3 linked regions of the Leisingera sp. NJS204 genome follow. The protein of the gene in region 1 interacts with the protein of each later gene in a pairwise test. Links are inferred from orthologs where the notes say so. Each region holds a gene or a part of one and is shown on either strand. Other genes may lie near its edges. The genes, in order: groL, ETW24_RS19905 and ETW24_RS12480.

The links.
Region 2: the proteins of groL (region 1) and ETW24_RS19905 interact in binary tests that used the Escherichia coli proteins (3 or more experiments, as listed by UniProt). The link is inferred for Leisingera sp. NJS204 from one-to-one orthologs.
Region 3: the proteins of groL (region 1) and ETW24_RS12480 interact in binary tests that used the Escherichia coli proteins (3 or more experiments, as listed by UniProt). The link is inferred for Leisingera sp. NJS204 from one-to-one orthologs.

Annotation. Positions count from the first base shown.
Region 1 is NZ_CP035417.1:1,235,710-1,238,719, forward strand. Bases 86-2,941 are described here. They hold groL (chaperonin GroEL), read left to right. Parts: upstream 86-615; coding sequence 616-2,268; downstream 2,269-2,941. Other genes in these bases: ETW24_RS06035 (co-chaperone GroES), read left to right, coding at 263-550; ETW24_RS06045 (GNAT family N-acetyltransferase), read left to right, coding at 2,477-2,941. Also shown: ETW24_RS06030 (isopenicillin N synthase family dioxygenase), read left to right, coding at 1-77; more of ETW24_RS06045, read left to right, coding at 2,942-3,010.
Region 2 is NZ_CP035417.1:4,095,449-4,098,462, reverse strand. What follows is about bases 155-3,014. They hold ETW24_RS19905 (nucleotide exchange factor GrpE), read left to right. Parts: upstream 155-1,232; coding sequence 1,233-1,796; downstream 1,797-3,014. Other genes in these bases: mutS (DNA mismatch repair protein MutS), read right to left, coding at 1,886-3,014; hrcA (heat-inducible transcriptional repressor HrcA), read left to right, coding at 159-1,223. Also shown: rph (ribonuclease PH), read right to left, coding at 1-15. UniProt on the Escherichia coli protein: Participates actively in the response to hyperosmotic and heat shock by preventing the aggregation of stress-denatured proteins, in association with DnaK and GrpE. It is the nucleotide exchange factor for DnaK and may function as a thermosensor.
Region 3 is NZ_CP035417.1:2,536,461-2,539,559, forward strand. The notes cover bases 87-3,031. They hold ETW24_RS12480 (ABC transporter ATP-binding protein), read left to right. Parts: upstream 87-1,158; coding sequence 1,159-1,905; downstream 1,906-3,031. Other genes in these bases: ETW24_RS12475 (MlaE family ABC transporter permease), read left to right, coding at 87-711; ETW24_RS12485 (hypothetical protein), read left to right, coding at 1,905-2,288; ETW24_RS12490 (paraquat-inducible protein A), read left to right, coding at 2,473-2,925. In the rest of the region: more of ETW24_RS12475, read left to right, coding at 1-86; ETW24_RS12495 (DNA repair protein), read left to right, coding at 3,069-3,099. UniProt on the Escherichia coli protein: Part of the ABC transporter complex MlaFEDB, which is involved in a phospholipid transport pathway that maintains lipid asymmetry in the outer membrane by retrograde trafficking of phospholipids from the outer membrane to the inner membrane.

The sequences.
Region 1 (3,010 bases):
AGCCGGTGGCCTGCGGCGCGCATAAGTTCAGCCGCTTTAAGGACAGCTTTGCGCACCTGAAAGACAAGGCGGCATAAGCGGAAATTCCGAAGACAGCAGAGGGCGCGCCGGCGCCCTCATTTTTTTGCCGATTCCGTGTTGACAAGGAAGGGGGGCATTCCTAGCTTCCCCTCGTTAGCACTCAGCAGATGTGAGTGATAACTGCCCTGCCAGGGAGCGGGGCAAAGGATAACAACCTTTGAGCCTTTAAGGAGCTGCAAAGATGGCATTGAAACCGCTTCATGACCGCGTACTGGTGCGTCGCACCGAAAGCGAAGAAAAAACCGCGGGCGGTCTGATCATCCCCGAAAGCGCAAAAGAAAAGCCGAGCGAAGGCCAAGTCGTCTCGACCGGCGAAGGCGCACGCAAGGACAGCGGCGAGCTGATTGCGATGGCTGTTTCGGCTGGCGACAAGATCCTGTTCGGCAAGTGGTCCGGCACCGAGGTCACCGTCGACGGCGAAGAGCTGCTGATGATGAAAGAAAGCGACATCATGGGGATCATCGAGTAAGCCCGCGGGCTTCTCTGACCCCCCTATTATCGCTGCCAAACAGAAATTCTCGAGGAGAATGAAATATGTCTGCTAAGGACGTCAAATTCGCAACCGACGCACGCAACCGCATGCTGAACGGTGTCAACATTCTGGCTGACGCCGTGAAAGTGACCCTGGGTCCCAAAGGCCGCAACGTGGTTCTGGACAAATCCTTTGGCGCGCCGCGCATCACCAAAGACGGTGTGTCGGTTGCCAAGGAAATCGAACTGGAAGACAAGTTCGAGAACATGGGCGCCCAGATGGTGAAGGAAGTTGCTTCCCGCACCAACGACGAAGCCGGCGACGGCACCACCACCGCCACCGTGCTGGCCCAGGCCATCGTCAAAGAAGGCCTGAAGCAGGTTGCAGCGGGCCTGAACCCGATGGACCTGAAGCGCGGCATCGATCTGGCGACCTCGACCGTTGTTGCCGGCATCAAAGAGATGGCCCGCGAAGTCAAAGACTCCGCTGAAGTTGCCCAGGTCGGCACCATCTCTGCCAACGGCGAAGCTGAAATCGGCCAGCAGATTGCTGACGCGATGCAGAAAGTCGGCAACGAAGGCGTGATCACCGTCGAGGAAAACAAGGGTCTGGAAACCGAGACCACTGTTGTCGAAGGCATGCAGTTCGACCGCGGCTACCTGTCGCCCTATTTCGTGACCAACGCCGACAAGATGATTGCAGATCTCGAAGACTGCATGATCCTGCTGCACGAAAAGAAACTCTCCTCGCTGCAGGCCATGGTGCCGCTGCTGGAGCAGGTGATCCAGTCGCAAAAGCCGCTGCTGATCATTGCTGAGGACGTTGAAGGCGAAGCGCTGGCAACCCTGGTTGTCAACAAGCTGCGCGGCGGCCTGAAAATTGCTGCTGTCAAGGCACCGGGCTTCGGCGACCGCCGCAAGGCCATGCTGCAGGACATCGCAATCCTGACCGGCGGCCAGGTGATCTCCGAAGATCTGGGCATGAAGCTTGAGTCCGTGACCATGGACATGCTGGGTTCGGCCAAGAAGATCGAAATCACCAAAGACGAAACCACTATCGTCGACGGTGCAGGCGAGAAAGCCGAGATCGAAGCCCGTGTTGGCCAGATCCGCGCTCAGATCGAAGAAACCACCTCTGACTACGACCGTGAGAAACTGCAGGAACGCGTTGCCAAACTGGCAGGCGGTGTTGCCGTGATCCGCGTCGGCGGCATGACCGAAGTGGAAGTGAAAGAGCGCAAAGACCGTGTGGACGATGCGCTGAACGCGACCCGCGCAGCTGTGCAGGAAGGCGTGATCGTCGGCGGCGGTGTTGCTCTGGTTCAGGCCGGTAAAGCACTGGAAGGCCTGGAAGGCGCCAATGCTGACCAGAACGCCGGTATCGTGATCGTGCGCAAGGCGATTGAAGCGCCGCTGCGCCAGATCGCCGAAAACGCCGGTGTTGACGGTGCTGTTGTGGCCGGCAAGGTCCGCGAAAGCTCCGACAGCTCCTTTGGCTTCAACGCTCAGACCGAAGAATACGGCGACATGTTCGCCTTCGGTGTGATCGACCCGGCCAAAGTGGCGCGTACCGCTCTGGAAGACGCAGCATCGGTTGCCGGTCTGCTGATCACCACCGAAGCTATGGTTGCCGACAAGCCCGCCAAAGAAGGCGCAGCTGCCGGCGGCGGCATGCCCGACATGGGCGGCATGGGCGGCATGGGCGGCATGATGTAATCACAAATCCCACCGGGATTTGTGATGAGGCGACAGGTGATTGGCCGTTAAGGCCTATCCGCCGGAAGCCGCACCGCTATGACTGCAAAAAATTTGGGGGCTGCCTGTCAAGGCGGCCCCTTTTCGTTTCTGGCGAGGCAGAAGGCCCGCCTTGCGGGCCTGCCTGCGGCGCGAGTATTTGTGCAAAGGTGAATGCGGGAGGGGCGTGATGGTTGTTGGGCCGGATTTCATGACTGGGGTCGATGAAGAGCACTTTGACGAAGTGGATACACTGCTGAAGGCGGCCTTTCCGACTGATGCGGAAGCGCGGCTGGTGCGGCAGCTGCGGGCGGACGGCGACATGCTGTATGAGTTCCGGAAACCCTGGGAGGGCAGGATCGGCGGCTATTTCGCGCTGAGCCGGATGCAGGCGCCCGCGGACTGGGCCTGTCTGGCGCCGATGGCGGTGCTGCCCGAGTGGCAGGGGGGCAAGCTGGCCGAGCGCAATCCGAACATGGAGACAGGCGGACCGCAGGAAGAGGCCTATCGTCGGCCGTGGCGGTTCGGCTCGCGGATGTTACAGCATTTGCAGAGCTACTATGAGGTCTTTCCTGCTGGTGTGCAGGAACGATTGCCTGAAACCATCGTGGTGCTGGGCAAGCCCTCCTTTTATGGGCGCTATGGCTTCAGTCTGGAGCGGGCGCAAAAGCTCATCAGCCCCTATCCGCTGGAATACACGCTGATCCTGCGGCGGGGCGATGAT
Region 2 (3,014 bases), 2.9 Mb from region 1 along the record:
TCCTGAGGGTCGCATGGCACATCCTTTATTTGCTGGCTTGGGGATATCCCCCGGACGCCAAGCTATGCAAGCCCGATTGACCTTTTCCCATGCTGCTCTTTAATGACAACCTAGCTTTGGGTTCTTATGTTGAATCCGCAAGAAACGCTGGAACATCGATGAGCGACGCGAACAATATTCTGCAAGATCTGAATGACCGTTCGCGGGAAGTCTTCCGGACGGTGGTTGAAAGCTATTTGGAGAGCGGCGATCCGGTTGGCAGCCGTACGCTGACACGTTCACTGAGCGAAAAGGTAAGCGCAGCCACGGTTCGCAACGTAATGCAGGATCTGGAATTCCTTGGCCTTCTGGATAGCCCGCATATTAGCGCTGGCAGGGTGCCCACCCAGATGGGCTTGCGGATGTTTGTCGATGGGTTGCTGGAGGTTGGCGACCTGAACGCAAACGACCGCCAGAAAATTGACGCGACGCTGGGCAAAAATGCCGGCGATGTGGGGGGCATGCTGGACCGGGTCGGCGCGGCGCTGTCCGGTGTGACGCAAGGTGCTTCGTTGGTGCTGACGCCCAAACATGAGGCGGAGATCCGGCATATTGAATTTGTCTCATTGGCGCACGACCGGGCGCTGGTGGTGCTGGTGTTCTCAGATGGCCATGTAGAAAACCGCCTGTTTAAGCCGCCGCCGGGACAGACGCCCAGTTCGATGCGGGAGGCTGCGAATTTCCTTAATGCCCTGATTGAAGGGCGCACGCTGAGCGAGGTGCAGCGGGAGATCCAAAAAGAGATCTCGGCACGGCGGCAGGAAATCGATAGTCTGGCACATGCGATGATCGAAAGCGGGTTGGCCGTCTGGGAGGATGACGACAGTGATCAGGCCCGGCTGATTGTACGCGGACGGGCGAATCTTTTGGCCGAAACCGGTGCGGCGGAGGAGCTGGAGCGGATACGGACCTTGTTTGACGATTTAGAGCGCAAGCGTGATATCGCCGAATTTCTGGAACTGACCGAAGACGGCGATGGCGTGCGCATTTTTATCGGTTCGGAGAACAAACTTTTCTCACTTTCGGGTTCCTCTTTGGTGGTGTCTCCCTATATGAACGCGGATCGAAAGATCATCGGTGCGGTGGGGGTGATTGGCCCGACGCGCCTGAATTACGGACGGATTGTGCCGATTGTAGACTATACGGCACAACTGGTCGGCAAACTGTTGTCGGACCGGAGTTAGAGGTGAAACATGGCAGAGCTCAAGGACGAAGACTTTCTGGATGATATCGCTGCCGCCGAGGCAGAAGAGCTGGCGGGGCAGACCGAGGAATTTGATGATGCCTCGTTGGAAATCGATGCACTCCGGGCGGAACGGGATGAGCTGAAGGACCGGTTCATGCGGGCGCTGGCGGATGCCGAAAACGCCCGCAAACGCGGTGACAAGGCACGCCGGGAAGCGGAGAATTACGGTGGCTCGAAACTGGCCCGTGACATGCTGCCGGTTTACGACAACATGAAGCGCGCGATCGAAGCGGCGACCGATGAGCAGCGCGAAGTTGCGGCGGCGCTGATCGAAGGTGTGGAACTGACCATGCGCTCGCTGCTGGGTGTGTTTGAAAAGCACGGCATCCGGGTTGTGTCGCCAGAAGTTGGTGACAAGTTTGATCCGCAGGTGCATGAGGCGATGTTCGAAGCGCCGGTGCCGGGCACCAAGGCAGGTGACATCATCCAGGTGTCCGCCGAAGGCTTTATGCTGCACGACCGCCTGCTGCGGGCCGCGCAGGTTGGTGTGTCGTCCACGCCGGCCGGCTGATGTGAACAGACCCTGACGGGCCTGTGCCTTCGGCGAGAGTATTTTCGGAAAGATGAAAAGGCGGGTCCGTTTGGGTCCGCCTTTCCTTTTTAGATTGCAGCTTCTTTTAGTTTGTAAATCATTTCCAGTGCTTCTCGCGGGGAGAGGTCGTCCGGCTGTATACCGGCGAGGATTTCTTCGGCCGGAGAGGGCCCTGCCGGCGCCGTGGGTTGCGGTGGCGGGGCTGCTGCGAAGAGGGGGAGGTCGTCGATTTGGACCTTCGTTCCGCCTTCGCGGCTGCTTTGCTCCAGCATGCCGAGTACATCCCGCGCACGCGCAACTACTGATGCCGGGAGGCCGGCCAGCTGCGCAACCTGGACACCATAGGACCGGTCAGCGGCGCCTTTGTGCACTTCATGCAGGAAGATCACTTCGCCTTCCCATTCCTTGACCGCTACTGTGGCGTTGTCGACGCCTTCCAATTTGGCGGCAAGCTGGGTCAGCTCGTGGTAATGGGTCGCAAAAAGCGCGCGCGAGCGGTTAACCTCATGCAGGTGTTCCAGCGTGGCCCAGGCGATGGAGAGCCCATCATAGGTGGCAGTGCCACGGCCGATCTCATCCAGGATCACCAGGGCACGGTCGTCGGCCTGATTTAGAATGGCTGCAGTTTCCACCATTTCCACCATGAAGGTGGAGCGGCCGCGCGCGAGGTCGTCCGAAGCACCGACCCGGCTGAAAAGCTGGCTAACGACGCCGATATGGGCACTTTCCGCGGGAACGTAACTGCCCATTTGGGCAAGCAAAGCTATCAGAGCGTTCTGGCGCAGGAAGGTCGACTTGCCGGCCATGTTCGGACCGGTAAGCAGCCAAACCGCGGCACCTTCCTGGGCTGACAGATCGCAGTCATTGGCCACAAAAGTTTCGCCGCCCTGCTGGCGCAGCGCTTGTTCCACCACAGGGTGGCGACCGCCCTCCACGTGGAACGCACGACTTCCATCAACCTTCGGACGGGTCCAGTTTTCGCCGCGTGCCAGATCGGCCAACCCGGCCAGAAGATCCAGCTCGGCCAGCCCGCGGGCTGCGGTGTTAAGACGGGCGGCGGATTCTAGGATTGCCCCGGAAAGCCCCGCATAGAGCCTTTTTTCAATCTCCAGCGCCAGGTTTCCGGCATTCAGGATACGGGTTTCGATCTCGCTTAGCTCCACCGTGGTGAAACGGACCTGATTTGCTGTTGTCTGG
Region 3 (3,099 bases), 1.3 Mb from region 1 along the record:
GCACTGTTTGCGCTGCGCGCCTTCAGCCATATGGTCCGCCCGCCCTACTACCCGCGCGAGCTGCTGCAGGCGCTTTTGAACATCGGCTGGCTGTCGCTGCCGGTTGTCGGTCTGACAGCGATCTTCACCGGCGGCGCGCTGGCGCTGCAAATCTATGCCGGCGGCGCGCGCTTTAATGCCGAGGCGGTGGTGCCGCAGATCGTCGCCATCGGCATGGTGCGCGAGCTGGGCCCGGTGCTGGTCGGGCTGATGATCGCGGCACGGGTAACCTCATCCATCGCGGCGGAGATCGCCACCATGAAGGTGACCGAGCAGATCGACGCGCTGGTCACACTTTCGACCCATCCGATGAAATACCTGGTCGCACCCCGCGTGCTGGCGGCGCTGATCACCGTGCCGGTGCTGGTGGGGGTCGGCGACATTATCGGCATCATGGGCGGCTATACGGTGGCGGTGCAGAACCTCGGTTTCAATTCGGCGGCCTACCTGAAGAACACCGTAGATTTCCTGGAGCCGCTCGACATCATCTCCTCTCTGGTCAAGGGCGCCGCCTTTGGCACCATCGCGGCGATGATGGGCTGCTATTACGGCATGCAATCGGGCCGCGGCGCCCAGGGCGTGGGCCGCGCCACCAAGGGGTCTGTTGAATCCGCTGCAGTGCTGATACTGGCCGCCAACTTTGTTCTGACAGGGGTGTTCTTCTCGCTATGATCCGGACATGCGGGACACTCGCGTTAGCAGTCGTTCTGGCTGGCTGTGCTCAGCCGGAATATAGAATTGTGCGAGATAGCACTTTCAGCTCAAAAGCCCCTGCAGGTGTGAACGACGCCCGCCTCCGTTCAGTCGCCTTTGAAAAGTTGCACGGTTCCACTCGTTCTCAGGCCATTTCCTTCCTAGTGGAAGATGGCTTTCATTGCTCAAACGCAACTTGCACGTACGTCGCTAACTACAAGCGCAGCACTGCGGAAATCTGGTTTGGCCTCATCCCGCCCGGAGAGAAAGTGCTTGATGACCGGTATGCCTCCTAAATCACATATCAGGTCCAAGTTCTCAACGATGCCGTTCAAAGCCTTGAAGATGTCAGCGCGGATTTTCGCTTGGAACGAGGAAAAGTGCCATGGCATCGCAGCCCCCGCCCCACGGATTTTGAGGTGATCAATGATTAGAATGGAAAACGTTCGCAAATCCTTTGGCGACAATGCTGTGCTGAACGGCATGAACCTGGAGATCCCCAAGGGCACCTCGATGGTGATCATCGGCGGCTCCGGCACCGGAAAATCGGTGGCGCTGAAAAGCGTGCTGGGGCTGATCACCCCGGACTCAGGCGAGATCTATGTCGATGGCAGGCCGTCCGGATCCGGCGACCGCGACAAGTTCCTGGCGCGGTTCGGGATGCTGTTTCAGGGCGGTGCGCTGTTTGACTCGCTGCCGGTCTGGCAGAATGTGGCCTTCCGCCTGCTGCGCGGCGCGCTGAAACGCCCGGCTGAGGAAGCCCGCGGGATTGCAATTGAAAAACTGCGCCGGGTGGGGCTGAAATCAGACGTCGCCGACCGCCTGCCCGCCGAGCTGTCAGGGGGCATGCAGAAACGCGTCGGCCTGGCCCGCGCCATTGCAGCCGAACCCGAGATCATCTTTTTCGACGAGCCGACCACCGGTCTGGACCCGATCATGTCCGGCGTGATCAACGACCTGATCCGCGAGATCGTGGTGGAGATGGGTGCGACCGCGATGACCATCACCCACGACATGACCTCGGTGCGCGCCATTGCCGACAATGTGGCGATGCTGCACGGCGGGGTGATCCAATGGACCGGCCCGGTGGCCGAGATGGACGCCTCGGGTGATCCCTATATGGAGCAATTCATCCACGGCCGCGCGGAGGGGCCGATCGAGGCGGTGAGGTAATGGACTTCGGGATCGCATTTTGGTTTATTATCTTTCCTGCTTGCTTCGTCGCAAGCACATGTCTGACGGTGACCTTTGGCAAACGGTTGCGCCGTCATACAAAATTGCAAAGAACAGGCCTTCTGGCGATATTCTTCGGTTGTCTACCGCTCGGCCTCGACCTTATCTACAGTCTGGCTTATTGGCTTCTGGAATTGGGCCCTGCCCCGCTTGCCAAGGCCGTAATCTCAACGACGCGGGCAGTCACCGTCGGCATTCCGCTTAACTTGGCACTCTCATTTTACGCACTGACAAAGTGGACGTTGCCCTGGCACAGCGCTTCCATCATTTTCTGCAACACAATTTTCGGTATGCTCGCTTTGCTCTTTTTTGATATTTTCTAGCATCTGCAAAAAGGCCAGTCGCTTCCCAACCGGCAGGGCCTCCCCTTTTTATTTCACAAACACTCCGGCGAGAGGCATCCTTAGCCTCCATATATGCTGCCGCTACGGTTTTCAGGCCACTTGCCCGCTTTTAAATCCGGCCCCGCACACACAATTCCAAATGGGATAGCAGAAACGAGCCGCCATGATCCTCCGCCTCCTCACCCTGTCGCTGCTGATCCTTTACCCCGTCGCATGGTTCGCGCCGCTGATGCGGGCGGGGCTGCTGCCGATCTTCGGCCTCAGCGAAATCTCGGTGCTTACGGGGCTGCAGTCCTTGTGGGGCAGTGATGCGGTGCTGGCGCTGATCGTGACATTTTTTGCGATCTTTGCGCCCTACCTCAAAACCATCGGGCTGGCGCTGGTGCAGTGGGATCTGCTGGACAGCAAGGTGCAGCCGGTCCTGCATGTGTTGGGCAAACTGGCAATGGCTGATGTTTTCCTCATCGCGCTTTACATCACGCTGGCCAAGGGGATCGGCCTCGCGACCATTGAGACCGCCTGGGGGTTGTACCTGTTCACGGCATGCATCCTGGCCTCGCTGGGGCTGGGGATGCTGACTGAACGCACTGCAAAGATTGGCAAAACACCGGACTGAAAGCTTGATCCGGCGCTGAACCGCTCCATTTCGTAGGGCCGAACACCTGTATCGCAGGGGTCCGGCATGCTGCGCCCGGTTGACGGGCGTCCCCCGCAGCCTGCCGGCCCTGCATCTGTTGCATTGCTGCTGGAGGGGGACCTATGTCCGGCGTTCAATCAATTCTGTTCACTG